3 regions of the Phytobacter sp. genome follow, and region 1 is predicted to be linked to each of the others. Evidence: predicted binding sites of a transcription regulator. Region 1 holds the regulator's gene; each other region holds the start of a gene.
The links. Region 1 encodes LexA, which represses DNA repair genes until DNA is damaged. Its sites were predicted from a motif close to TNCTGTATGTACATACAGNA; they were not measured.

Region 1 (4,180 bases):
GCAGATCGTCTTTGTCAGTCACCTGCACACCGATACTCGGCAAGATGACGGTGACAGAATCATCAGGTTTTGCTTTTGCCAGAAGCGCAGGGTTGATCAGCGCCCCACTGCCATAACTTGCCGAAGCGACGCCGGTACCACCCATAGCATCACTACGTGCCTCCGCCCAGGTATTGGCTGCCCCCGCTTGATTTGCCACGCAAAAGGAGACAGCGATAGCGACCACTGAAAGTTTGAGTTTGTTTTTCACAATTATGTGTCTCGTAGTCAGATGAGTTTTTCTATGCCCCGTTCTTTTTTACATCAACGGGAATGCTCTATTGCTGCGAATAACATTGGAAAAATGGCTATTTCTGCCAAATACGCAAAAGTCGGCAGAAATTTATAGTTATAAGAAATGACCTTCATTATTTATAGAAGACGTACCGCGAATGTGAAAGTGAGCGGCATCTGCGCGCGATCTCGGCGTTTAGAGCAGAACATGGTAAAGTGAGAGATTATGCCGCCGGGAAATGAGAGGACGACAATGGAAAAGACCACTTCGCAAGAGATGCTAGCGCAGGCCGAAAAACTGTGCGTGCAGCGCAATGTGCGCCTGACTCCTCAGCGCCTCGAGGTTCTGCGGTTAATGAGTTTGCAGGAAGGGGCAATCAGTGCCTACGACTTGCTGGACCTGCTGCGCGAGAGTGAACCCCAGGCAAAACCACCCACCGTTTATCGTGCGCTGGACTTCCTGCTGGAGCAGGGGTTTGTGCACAAAGTGGAGTCTACTAACAGCTATGTGTTGTGCCATCTTTTTGATCAGCCAACTCATACATCGGCCATGTTTATTTGCGATCGCTGCGGCGTCGTGAAAGAAGAACAAGCGGAAGGGGTGGAAGATATTATGCATTCACTGGCTGCAAAATTAGGATTTGCCTTACGCCATAATGTCATTGAAGCACATGGTCTGTGTTCCAAATGTGCGGAAGTGGAAGCTTGTCGTCACCAGGGCGAATGTCACCACGATCACTCGATTCTGGTTAAGAAAAAACCGCGCTAGTGGCGGTTGAGAGTGCATTCAATTCGTTGTGTTAAGAGGGTGGTACGTCCATGTACCGTCGGGCAGGGTAGTCACTTCAATGCATATTCAGAGGGTTTGAAGGCTACCAGCGGTATTCGTTGCGGGTTTCCCAGTCAACAACTTCTTTTTCCGCCTGATCTTTTGCGTAGCCGTATCTTTCCTGAATTTTACCTACCAGTTGGTCACGTTTACCCTCGATGACGGTCATGTCATCATCAGTGAGTTTCCCCCACTTCTCTTTCGCTTTACCTTTGAACTGTTTCCAGTTACCGCCGATTTCGTCTTTATTCATAGTCATGTCCTCATCGTTCGGTTGTGAATAGCGAATCATCGTCCGTCGTTACGTTCTGAATATCCTGAACGTGAGAATAATTGTAGTCAGGGATCATACTGCAGAGGATTTATTCGGAATTTTTAACCATTCAAAAGACAATTATAAGAAGGTAAATCGAACAGATTGGGAGAGGCGCTGAGGATGAAGGTTATTTAAGATTTTGTTTTATAAAACAAAACCGTGGCAGCGGGACGCTGAACCACGGTTATGAAGAGGAATTACAACCACTCACCGTTGCGAATCACACCAACAGCCAGACCTTCAATCGTAAAGTTCTGCTCGCGCAGATTCACAACAATCGGGGAAAATTCGCTGTTTTCAGGCAGTAACTGAACGGTATTACCTTGTTTTTTCAGTCGTTTGACGGTGACTTCATCATCAATACGTGCAACAACCACCTGGCCGTTACGCACATCCTGAGTTTTATGCACTGCCAGCAGATCGCCATCCATAATACCAATGTCTTTCATTGACATGCCGCTAACGCGCAGCAGGAAATCGGCATTTGGCTTGAACAAGGACGGATCAACCTGATAGTGACCTTCGATATGCTGCTGCGCCAACAACGGCTCACCTGCCGCTACACGCCCAACCAGCGGCAAACCATTGTCTTCTGCGACGTCCAACAGCAAACGAATGCCGCGGGACGCACCAGAAACAATCTCAAGTACACCTTTACGCGCTAACGCTTTCAGGTGCTCTTCAGCTGCGTTTGGGGAACGGAACCCCAACTGTTGCGCGATCTCCGCACGCGTCGGCGGCATGCCCGTTTGGTTGATTCGATCACGAATGAGATCGAACACCTCTTGCTGCCTGGCCGTTAATGCTTTCATTCCGCCCCCTGGGTGTATATACAGTTATGCTGTGAGTATATACAGCTAAAGGCGATTTTGAAACCAAAATTACGCAAAAAACCAGCAGTTAGCGCAATTCTGGAAGGCTTATCGAAAATGGCCCCACAACAGTGAAACCCAGGTAAAGAGTGCAACCAGAATGGTCATCAGTACCGCCGCTGAGCCCATGTCCTTCGCGCGCCCGGACAACTCATGCAATTCCGAACCAATCCGGTCAACGACCGCTTCAATCGCGCTGTTAAGAATTTCAACGATCATGACCAGTGCCACCGAACCGATCAGCAATACGCGGGTGATGGCGTCGACATCAAGGAAACAAGCGATAATAATTGCCAGAATGACCGCAACGGACTCCTGACGAAAGGCAGCTTCGTTTATCCAGGCTGCGCGGACGCCTTTCCATGAATAACCGGCCGCTTTAATGATGCGGGTAATGCCAGTGGTGTTATTGGCCATTAAAAGAACCTTTTTATGTAATGAGCATCAATCTCTATGTAAGGTTATAGAGGTACAAAAGAATTTGTGCGCGCTTTCTGATATTCTTGCGGCGCATTGGCATTATTAACCAGAGGCTTTACATCGTTTATGTCCGGCTGGCCACGAATTTACTACAAATTACTTAATTTACCATTAAGCGTGCTGGTAAAAAGTAAGTCTATCCCTGCGGAACCCGCACAGGAACTGGGGCTCGATACCTCACGCCCTATTATGTACGTTTTGCCTTATAACTCGAAGGCTGACTTACTCACGTTACGCGCTCAATGTCTGGCACACGACTTGCCCGACCCGCTGGAGCCGCTTGAGATCGACGGCGTGGAGTTGCCGCGGTATATCTTCATTCACGGTGGACCACGCGTATTTACCTGGTATACACCGAAAGAAGAGTCCATCAAGCTGTTCCATGATTATCTCGACCTGCATCGCAGCCATCCTGACCTGGATGTGCAAATGGTGCCGGTTTCGATGATGTTCGGTCGTTCGCCGGGTCGCGAGAAAGGCGAGATGAATCCGCCGCTGCGTATGCTTAACGGCATTCAGAAATTCTTTGCGATCTCCTGGCTCGGGCGCGACAGCTTTGTGCGTTTCTCTCCGCCGGTCTCACTGCGCCGCATGGCCACTGAGCATGGTACGGATAAAATTATCGCCCAGAAATTGGCGCGAGTTGCACGCATGCACTTTGCCCGCCAGCGTCTTGCGGCGGTCGGTCCGCGTCTGCCTGCCCGTCAGGACTTGTTTAACAAGCTACTGGCGTCCAAAGCGATTGCCCGCGCTGTTGAAGACGAAGCACGCAGCAAAAAAATCTCCCATGACAAGGCGCAGCAAAACGCGATTGCCCTGATGGAAGAGATTGCGGCGAACTTCTCTTACGAGATGATCCGTCTCTCCGACCGTATTCTGAGCTTTACCTGGAACCGCCTGTATCAGGGCATCAACGTGCACAACGCCGAGCGCGTGCGCCAGTTGGCTCATGACGGCCATGAAATTGTCTATGTGCCCTGCCACCGCAGTCATATGGACTACCTGCTGCTCTCTTACGTGCTGTATCACCAGGGACTGGTGCCACCGCATATCGCCGCCGGTATCAACCTGAACTTCTGGCCAGCAGGTCCGATTTTCCGCCGTCTGGGCGCGTTCTTCATTCGCCGCTCTTTCAAAGGCAACAAGCTCTATTCCACCGTGTTCCGCGAATATCTGGGCGAGCTGTTCCAGCGCGGCTATTCGGTTGAGTACTTTGTCGAGGGTGGGCGCTCACGTACTGGCCGTCTGCTGGATCCGAAAACAGGTACCCTGTCGATGACCATCCAGGCGATGCTGCGCGGCGGCACCCGTCCGATCACGCTGGTGCCAATCTACATTGGCTATGAGCACGTGATGGAAGTCGGTACCTACGCTAAAGAGCTGCGTGGGGCGACGAAAGAGAAAGAAGGC
Region 2 (4,180 bases), on a different contig from region 1:
CTTCTTTACCTGCGAAAGCCACGAGCAGTTGCTGCCGCTGGAGCAGGCCATCAACGCCCGCTGGGGCGATCGCGTTAACGTCAGCTTCTCTACACTGACCTGCCTGGAAGTGATGGCGGGCGGCGTATCGAAAGGCCATGTGCTGGAAGCGGTATCGGCAGCATTGGGCTACAGCCTGAAAGAGTGCATCTCCTTTGGCGACGGCATGAACGATGCTGAAATGCTCTCTATGGCTGGCAAGGGTTGCATCATGGGTAACGCGCATCAGCGCCTGAAAGATTTGCACCCTGAGCTGGAAGTGATTGGGACCAACGCCGACAACGCGGTACCGAACTACCTGCGCAAACTCTTCCTGGATTGACGATAAGGTCAGTTATTGACCAGTTGTCAACTAAATACTCCGCTACAATGGGTGTTCCTTATTCAGAGAGACATTCATTGTGGCGCTTCTCATCATCACCACGATCCTGTGGGCCTTCTCCTTTAGCCTGATTGGCGAGTATCTTGCCGGGCACGTCGATAGCTATTTTTCCGTGCTGATGCGCGTCGGGCTGGCGGCACTGGTCTTTTTACCCTTCCTGCGTACGCGTGGGCTGCCGTTTAAAACTATCGGCCTGTATATGCTGGTGGGGGCGTTACAACTGGGCGTGATGTACCTGTTCAGCTTCCGGGCGTATGTCTACCTGACGGTAACGGAGTTTTTACTCTTCACGGTCTTTACCCCGCTCTACATCACCCTGATCTATGACCTGCTCAGTAAGCGCAAACTGCGCTGGGGTTACGCGCTGAGCGCGCTGCTGGCTGTCGTGGGGGCGGCGATTATTCGTTATGACAAAGTCAGTGACCATTTCTGGACGGGCCTGATGTTTGTGCAACTCGCCAATATCAGTTTTGCCATCGGCATGGTGGGCTACAAACGCCTGATGGAAACGCGACCGATGCCGCAGCACAACGCCTTTGCCTGGTTCTACCTGGGTGCCGCTGTCGTTGCGGTGATCGCCTGGTTTGCGCTGGGTAATCCGCAAAAACTGCCGACCACCCAGGTGCAGTGGGGCGTGCTCGTCTGGCTGGGGGTTGTGGCTTCCGGTCTGGGCTACTTTATGTGGAACTACGGGGCAACGCAGGTGGATGCCGGTACGCTTGGCATCATGAACAATGTGCACGTCCCGGCCGGGCTGCTGGTGAACCTCGCCATCTGGCAGGAGCAGCCACACTGGCCGAGCTTTATTATTGGGGCTGCGGTGATAATGGCCTCGCTGTGGGTCCATCGACGTTGGGTCGCTCCGCGCTCCGAACAAACGGCAGGTGATCGCAAGCGTGGTTCCGCGCTGAGCGAATAAACGCCTCAGTAACCGGTTGGCGCTGCTCGCCATCGCGCGTGGCGGCGTACAACCGGCTCCACAATCCTTCGCCCAGGGTCTTCGTCACCACCAGGCCCTGGCGTTCAAAACTCTCCACCACCCAGTGTGGTAATGCTGCAATCCCCATCCGCGCCGCCACCATCTGTATCAACAACAACGTGTTATCCACGCTTTTCAGCGAGGGGCTGATGCCTGCCGGTTGCAGGAAGTGACGCCAGATATCCAGACGACTGCGTTGAACCGGGTAGATGAGCAAGGTTTCGGTGGCGATATCTTCCGGCGTGATCCGCGTACGGGATGCCAGAGGGTGATCCGGTGAGAGCACCAGACGCACCTCATAATCAAACATTGGCGAATAGAACAGACCGCTGCGCGGCAGAATGTCTGAGGTCATCACCAGATCCAGCTCACCCTGTTGCAGCGCAGGCTGCGGGTCAAAGGTCACGCCGGATTTGAAATCCATCTCCACCTGCGGCCACTGGGTATGAAAACTCTCCAGTGCCGGGGTCAACCACTGAATACAGCTGTGACACTCAATGGCGATGCGCAGACGCGTTTGCTGCGGTTCGTTGCAGGCCTGCAGTGCGCTGGTGATTTGCGGCAGCACCTGGTTTGCCAGTTGCAGCAAGATTTCGCCCTGCGGCGTAAAGCGCAGGGGCTGACTTTTACGCACAAAAAGCCGGAAGCCAAGGCGCTGTTCCAGATCGCTGAACTGGTGGGAAAGTGCGGATTGCGTCTGGTGCAGCGATGCCGCTGCCGCGGCGAGCGATCCGCAGTTCCGTAACGCTTGCAGCGTTTTCAGATGTTTAATTTCGATCATGAAAGTCCTTCACTTCGGCGTGAACAATTTGCGCTTGAGGAATATACAGTACCTTCACATTATGGAAGTGTAAACATCTGGACGGCTAAATCCTGAAAATTCACAAGGGGCATACCATGACAGTTTTAAATCACACCCTCGGTTTTCCGCGTGTTGGTCTGCGTCGCGAGCTGAAAAAAGCGCAAGAGAGCTACTGGGCAGGAAACATTTCCCGTGATGACCTGCTGACCGTCGGGCGCGAACTGCGTGCCCGTCACTGGGATCAGCAAAAAGCGGCGGGCATTGACCTGCTGCCGGTGGGTGACTTCGCCTGGTACGACCATGTTCTGACCACCAGCCTGCTGCTCGGCAACGTCCCGGCTCGTCATCAGAACAAAGACGGCTCTATCGACATCGATACTCTGTTCCGCATTGGCCGTGGGCGTGCACCGACCGGCGAACCGGCTGCGGCGGCAGAAATGACCAAATGGTTTAACACCAACTATCACTACATGGTGCCGGAGTTTGTCAAAGGCCATCAGTTCGGGCTGAGCTGGACCCAGCTGCTGGATGAAGTAGACGAAGCGCTGGCGCTGGGCCACAAGGTCAAGCCCGTGCTGTTAGGCCCGGTCACCTACCTGTGGCTGGGTAAAGTCAAAGGTGAGGCGTTTGATCGCCTGAGCCTGTTGAACGACATTCTGCCGGTCTACCAGCAGGTGCTGGCTGAGCTGGCGAAACGCGGCATTGAGTGGGTACAAATAGACGAACCTGCACTGGTACTGGAACTACCGCAGGCGTGGCTGGATGCGTTCAAACCTGCATACGACACCTTAACAGGGCAGGTAAAACTGTTGCTGACCACCTATTTCGAGGGCGTCACGCCAAATCTCGACACCCTCACGGCGCTGCCGGTTCAGGGTCTGCATGTGGATCTGGTGCATGGCAAAGACGACGTGGCTGAGTTACATAACCGCCTGCCGGCAGACTGGCTGCTTTCTGCAGGCCTGGTCAACGGTCGTAACGTCTGGCGTGCCGATCTCAGCGAAAAATATGCACAAATTGCAGCGATCAACGGCAAACGTCCATTATGGGTGGCCTCTTCCTGTTCACTGTTGCATAGCCCCATCGATCTGAGTGTGGAAACGCGCCTCGATGCTGAGGTGAAGAGCTGGTTTGCCTTCGCCCTGCAGAAATGTGAAGAGCTCGCACTGCTGCGTGATGCCCTGAACAGCGGTAACACGGTGGCTCTTGAAGCGTGGAGCGCACCGATTCAGGCGCGTCGTCATTCCACTCGCGTCCATAACCCGGCGGTGACCCGCCGTCTGGCAGCGATTACCGCGCAGGACAGCCAGCGCAGCAGCGCTTACACCGTGCGTGCCGAAGCCCAGCGTGCGCGCTTCAACCTGCCTGCCTGGCCGACCACCACCATCGGTTCATTCCCGCAAACCACCGAGATCCGTGGCCTGCGGCTGGACTTCAAAAAGGGCAATCTCGACGCTAACCACTACCGCACCGGCATTGCTGAACACATCAAACAGGCGATTGTGGAACAGGAACGTCTGGGGCTGGATGTGCTGGTGCACGGGGAAGCCGAACGTAACGACATGGTTGAGTACTTTGGCGAACATCTGGACGGTTTTGTCTTCACTCAGAACGGCTGGGTGCAGAGTTACGGCTCTCGTTGCGTGAAGCCGCCGGTGGTGATTGGCGACGTCAGCCGCCCGGAAGCCATCACTGTGGAGTGGGCGAAGTATGCGCAGTCTCTGACCGACAAACCGGTAAAAGGGATGCTGACCGGTCCGGTGACGATTCTGTGTTGGTCCTTCCCGCGTGAGGACGTCACCCGTGAAACCATCGCCAAACAGATTGCACTGGCGCTACGTGACGAAGTTGCGGATCTGGAAGCGGCCGGTATCGGCATCATCCAGATCGACGAACCGGCGCTGCGTGAAGGTCTGCCGTTACGCCGCAGCGATTGGGATGCGTATCTGGCCTGGGGCGTGGACGCCTTCCGCATCAA
Region 3 (4,180 bases), on a different contig from region 1:
GTAGTAGTTATCCTGACGAGTATCGCCATGAACAGTCATGACATGGGGAATTTGCTTAGCTTTCGGCGGCATATCTTTTGTCTTATTTGTTCTACACCCTATAAGGGTGGCAAAAGTCGCCGCCGATGCAAGCGAAACATGACATTCCGGTTACTGCGGTAACGCCTGTTTTTGTGCCTTGAGATCGGCTTCGATACCTTCCCTAACGTCCTGCGGAATTTTTAAAGCATCACCTAACGCGCTAAGATAACTGCGTTCCATAAAGTGGTCGATATCAATCGCCGCGCAGCTAAGGAAGTAGACTTCCAGCGCTTCTTCTTCATTTTTAATATCGCGTGCCAGTCTTTGTGGATCGAGCGGTTGTTCGATGGCTTGTGCCACCAGCACACGTCCCTGCTCTTCCACACCCGCTTCACGCAGTTGCTGTTCGATTGCCGCACGTTCTTTATCATCAATATGCCCGTCGCTTTTGGCGGCGAACACCAGGGCAAGGATCAGCCGCTCAGTACGGACATCCAACGGCGAACTGGCTTGCCCGAACTGCGGTTCACCCTGATGGGCCGTACGTACTTTGTCTTTGTATTTATTCCAGAGAACGGAGCCAGCGACAGCGCCACCACCCACTAATAAGGCGCTGGTGCCATATTTGGTCAGTAATTTGCGCGAAGATTTACTCGCAACAAGCAGCCCGGCAAGTCCGCCGAGCGCACCGGGTACAAGCAGTTTGCCCAACCCCTGGTCCGCAGATGAAGAACCTGACGAGCCTTTTTGACCAAGAAGTGACTGTAGTTGATTTAACCAGTTTGACATGATTCCCTCGCGTGTCTAAAGCCGTAAAGGTTCAGCGTAAGCGAGGGAGCGTCAGGAAATGTCTAAAACAGCAAAAGATGAGAAAATTCTAATGACCTACCGGTGCTGATACTCCGCTTTCCCGGCTTTACAATCAATCTTGACGAGGTAGTGGACGTCAGTGCTTTTACCTCGAACGGTCAATGGCACCTGCCATTCATCGTCTTTACCCTGAATATCTTTTGGACTGATCCAGGCAACGGGATCGGCCTGACCTAATTTTTTCTGGTCATCTGCCCAACGCGGAATACGGTTTTGCAAGTAATCACGTTTGACGCTGGCGGCAATGCCTTCCGCATTCATCCCTTCGCAGGCCGGAAATTTCACCGTTTTTTGATTATCAATGGTGACCGTTTTGTCATCAGCAGCAAAAGCCGCGACGCTTCCTGCCAGTAATAATGTACCGAATAACACGCCTGCTATTTTCATGCTTTTCTCCTGCGCATTTAGCCCATTAAAAGCATGGTACAAATTACTGGCAGTGCAAGCTCAATCAGGCAGCAGAGCGTTTTGCCGCGCGTTTGATATCAACGGCATCAGCCGTTTCGTCCGCAGCATCGTCTGATGACGCGGGCGCGCTCGCCTCTTCGGCTTCCGCAGAAGGCAATTTGCCTGATTTGAAGATATGGCTGAGGACGTCTTTCTGTTCAGCAAGCCACATTGCCATCTGGTCACGCTGCTCACCTTCCAGCGTTACAGGGGCTTCACCCAACCAGGTTTCAAGCACCTCGGCCAGATCGAGCATTTTATCGTAAGCATCAGCTTCCTTTTTGCTGGCAAAAGACATTTTTTCCTCACCGTTACGAATCACAACATATTTGACTTCAACCGCCATGATACAGCCCCTATACCTGTTTATATATCCAGTATGTTACTGCTCTATTTTACACTTGGCAAGTTGGAAAAGACACACGCAAACGTTTTCGTATATACTGCGGCCAGGTTTTTTTTAAGGTCAAACAGCTATGACTCTTTTAGGTACTGCGCTGCGTCCGGCAGCAACTCGTGTGATGTTATTGGGCTCAGGTGAACTGGGAAAAGAAGTGGCTATCGAGTGCCAGCGTCTGGGCATCGAAGTCATTGCCGTCGATCGCTATGCGGATGCTCCCGCCATGCATGTCGCCCACCGCTCCCACGTCATCAATATGCTTGATTGTGAAGCCCTGAAGGCACTGGTCGCGCTCGAAAGACCGCATTTTATCGTGCCCGAAATCGAAGCTATCGCTACAGATACGCTGATTGAACTCGAATCCCAGGGTCAGCATGTTGTTCCCTGCGCACGTGCCGCGAAATTAACGATGAACCGCGAAGGTATTCGTCGTCTGGCAGCGGAAGAGCTTGCCCTGCCCACCTCCAGCTATCGCTTCGCCGACAGTGAATCAGCGTTCCGTGAGGCCGTTGATGAGATCGGCTTTCCCTGCATTGTTAAACCGGTCATGAGCTCTTCCGGCAAAGGTCAGAGCTTTATTCGTAGTGCTGATCAATTAGCCAAAGCCTGGGAATACGCGCAACAAGGCGGTCGTGCAGGTGCTGGTCGTGTGATCGTTGAAGGTGTGGTGAATTTCGATTTTGAAATTACGCTACTGACAGTCAGTGCCGTAGACGGAGTCCACTTCTGCGCACCAGTAGGCCATCGCCAGGAAGATGGCGATTACCGCGAGTCCTGGCAACCGCAGTACATGACGGACCTGGCGCTGGAGCGCGCCCAGGATGTCGCGCGTAAAGTGGTACTCGCTTTGGGTGGACACGGTTTATTTGGCGTTGAGCTGTTTGTGTGTGGCGATGAAGTGGTATTCAGCGAAGTCTCCCCTCGCCCACATGACACCGGCATGGTGACGCTGATTTCGCAGGATGTCTCTGAATTCGCGCTGCACGTTCGCGCCTTCCTCGGTTTGCCCGTGGGTCAGATTCGCCAGTACGGACCGTCAGCTTCAGCGGTCATTCTGCCTGAACTGAAAAGCCAGAACGTCACTTTTGATAATGTACAAAATGCCGTTGGTGCGGGCCTACAGGTGCGTCTGTTTGGCAAACCCGAGATTGACGGCACGCGTCGTTTAGGCGTGGCACTCGCCACGGCTGATACTGTTGAAGAGGCAGTTGAGCGTGCGAAAGCCGCGGCGGCTGCGGTGAAAGTTCAAGGTTAAATCTGGTAAGCATCCCCGGTGGCGCTTCGCTTACCGGGGCTACGGGTTTTATTTGTATTCCACCAGGTAGGTGAGTTTTCCGTTTGCTTTCCCGGCAGTTACCGCCGATCCGGTCTTGATATAACGGGCATAGAGTGGAATGGTCATAGTGGCATTGGTGCCGGATACCATTATCCCTGTTGTCGGTTGCGTGAATTTCATTGGATTAAGCGTGGTATTAGAACTTGAAAGCTGGATGCCTATACCTGTGGCGCTGTCCTCCCCACTGGCAATCGCCATAATACCGTTGGTGTCATCAATGACGCTGGTCGCGGGAGTGAGGCTCAGGCTCCAGAGGGCGTCGGTGGTAATGGGGGGAGCGACGGTAGTCACGTCAGTTTTGTTCCACTCAGATTGTCGGATATTGTACTGGTAACTTTGCTTACCGCCATAATTGCAATTGATGAGTTCGATGGATGCTTTAATCCAGGGGGTTGTCGAATTTGACGCAGTAAAACCTGAAGCCGAATGTTCACCCAGATTAACGGTTTTACTGGTTTCCGCCAGAGTGCACGTGGGCTGAGTGAAAGTAATTGAACCAACAAGCGTGGGGCGAAACACCGTAATATCGCTACCCGGTGAGTTATCGCCTCCCACGACCGTTTCCAGCCTAGGCAGAGAAGCCAGATCAAGAGAGCTGGCGGTGATATCACCTGTTTTAATAAGCACAAAAGTAATATCGCCATCACCAACAAAGGCTACGCAAGATCGATTATATGCAGAATCGCATTTGCCATAACGCTTTTTTTCCCCCGGAGCAATATTTGCCGTACTCGTCAAAATGACCACTCCAATACCCTCAGTCCCCGTTTGATAAACCTGTCCCAGATTGCTTCCCTGCCAGGATGCCAGTGCAGGAGCAACACTTCCGACAAATTGTCCCATTACGTAAAAGTTTTGGGGGTCAAGGCTATTATTGCAATTAATACGGTAATAATAGTATTTATTATTTCGTGCCGTCATTCGGTAAAGTTCAGTGCCAACAATAATGTCTTTCGGTACGCGAATGGTCGCAGGAATAGCATTCAACGCTCGAGTGACAATCACGCCGGGAGCCTGATTGGAAGTATTTCCATATTGCTCTAATTTACACGCAGCCTGCGTCGTAAATGAAAAAGCCAGTGCGCTAAAAAGCATTAATGAAATTT

Region 2: metR (HTH-type transcriptional regulator MetR) is a predicted target of LexA. The motif match lies at 2,213-2,232, and genes of this name have one in related genera.
Region 3: AC5JPW_RS16060 (YebG family protein) is a predicted target of LexA. The motif match lies at 1,699-1,718, and genes of this name have one in related genera.

Annotation. Positions count from the first base shown of each region.
Region 1 is NZ_JCACPZ010000004.1:1,999,123-2,003,302, forward strand. It holds gene AC5JPW_RS13495 (conjugal transfer protein TraF) at 1-250, opposite strand, end outside; gene zur (zinc uptake transcriptional repressor Zur) at 527-1,042, shown strand; gene AC5JPW_RS13505 (CsbD family protein) at 1,146-1,355, opposite strand; gene lexA (transcriptional repressor LexA) at 1,616-2,230, opposite strand; gene AC5JPW_RS13515 (diacylglycerol kinase) at 2,339-2,707, opposite strand; gene plsB (glycerol-3-phosphate 1-O-acyltransferase PlsB) at 2,837-4,180, shown strand, end outside.
Region 2 is NZ_JCACPZ010000003.1:25,962-30,141, reverse strand. It holds gene yigL (sugar/pyridoxal phosphate phosphatase YigL) at 1-361, shown strand, start outside; gene AC5JPW_RS03445 (carboxylate/amino acid/amine transporter) at 441-1,340, shown strand; gene metR (HTH-type transcriptional regulator MetR) at 1,228-2,181, opposite strand; gene metE (5-methyltetrahydropteroyltriglutamate--homocysteine S-methyltransferase) at 2,298-4,180, shown strand, end outside.
Region 3 is NZ_JCACPZ010000006.1:288,433-292,612, reverse strand. It holds gene ptrB (oligopeptidase B) at 1-72, opposite strand, end outside; gene AC5JPW_RS16070 (tellurite resistance TerB family protein) at 151-810, opposite strand; gene yebF (protein YebF) at 907-1,278, opposite strand; gene AC5JPW_RS16060 (YebG family protein) at 1,343-1,684, opposite strand; gene purT (formate-dependent phosphoribosylglycinamide formyltransferase) at 1,815-2,993, shown strand; gene AC5JPW_RS16050 (fimbrial protein) at 3,042-4,180, opposite strand, start outside.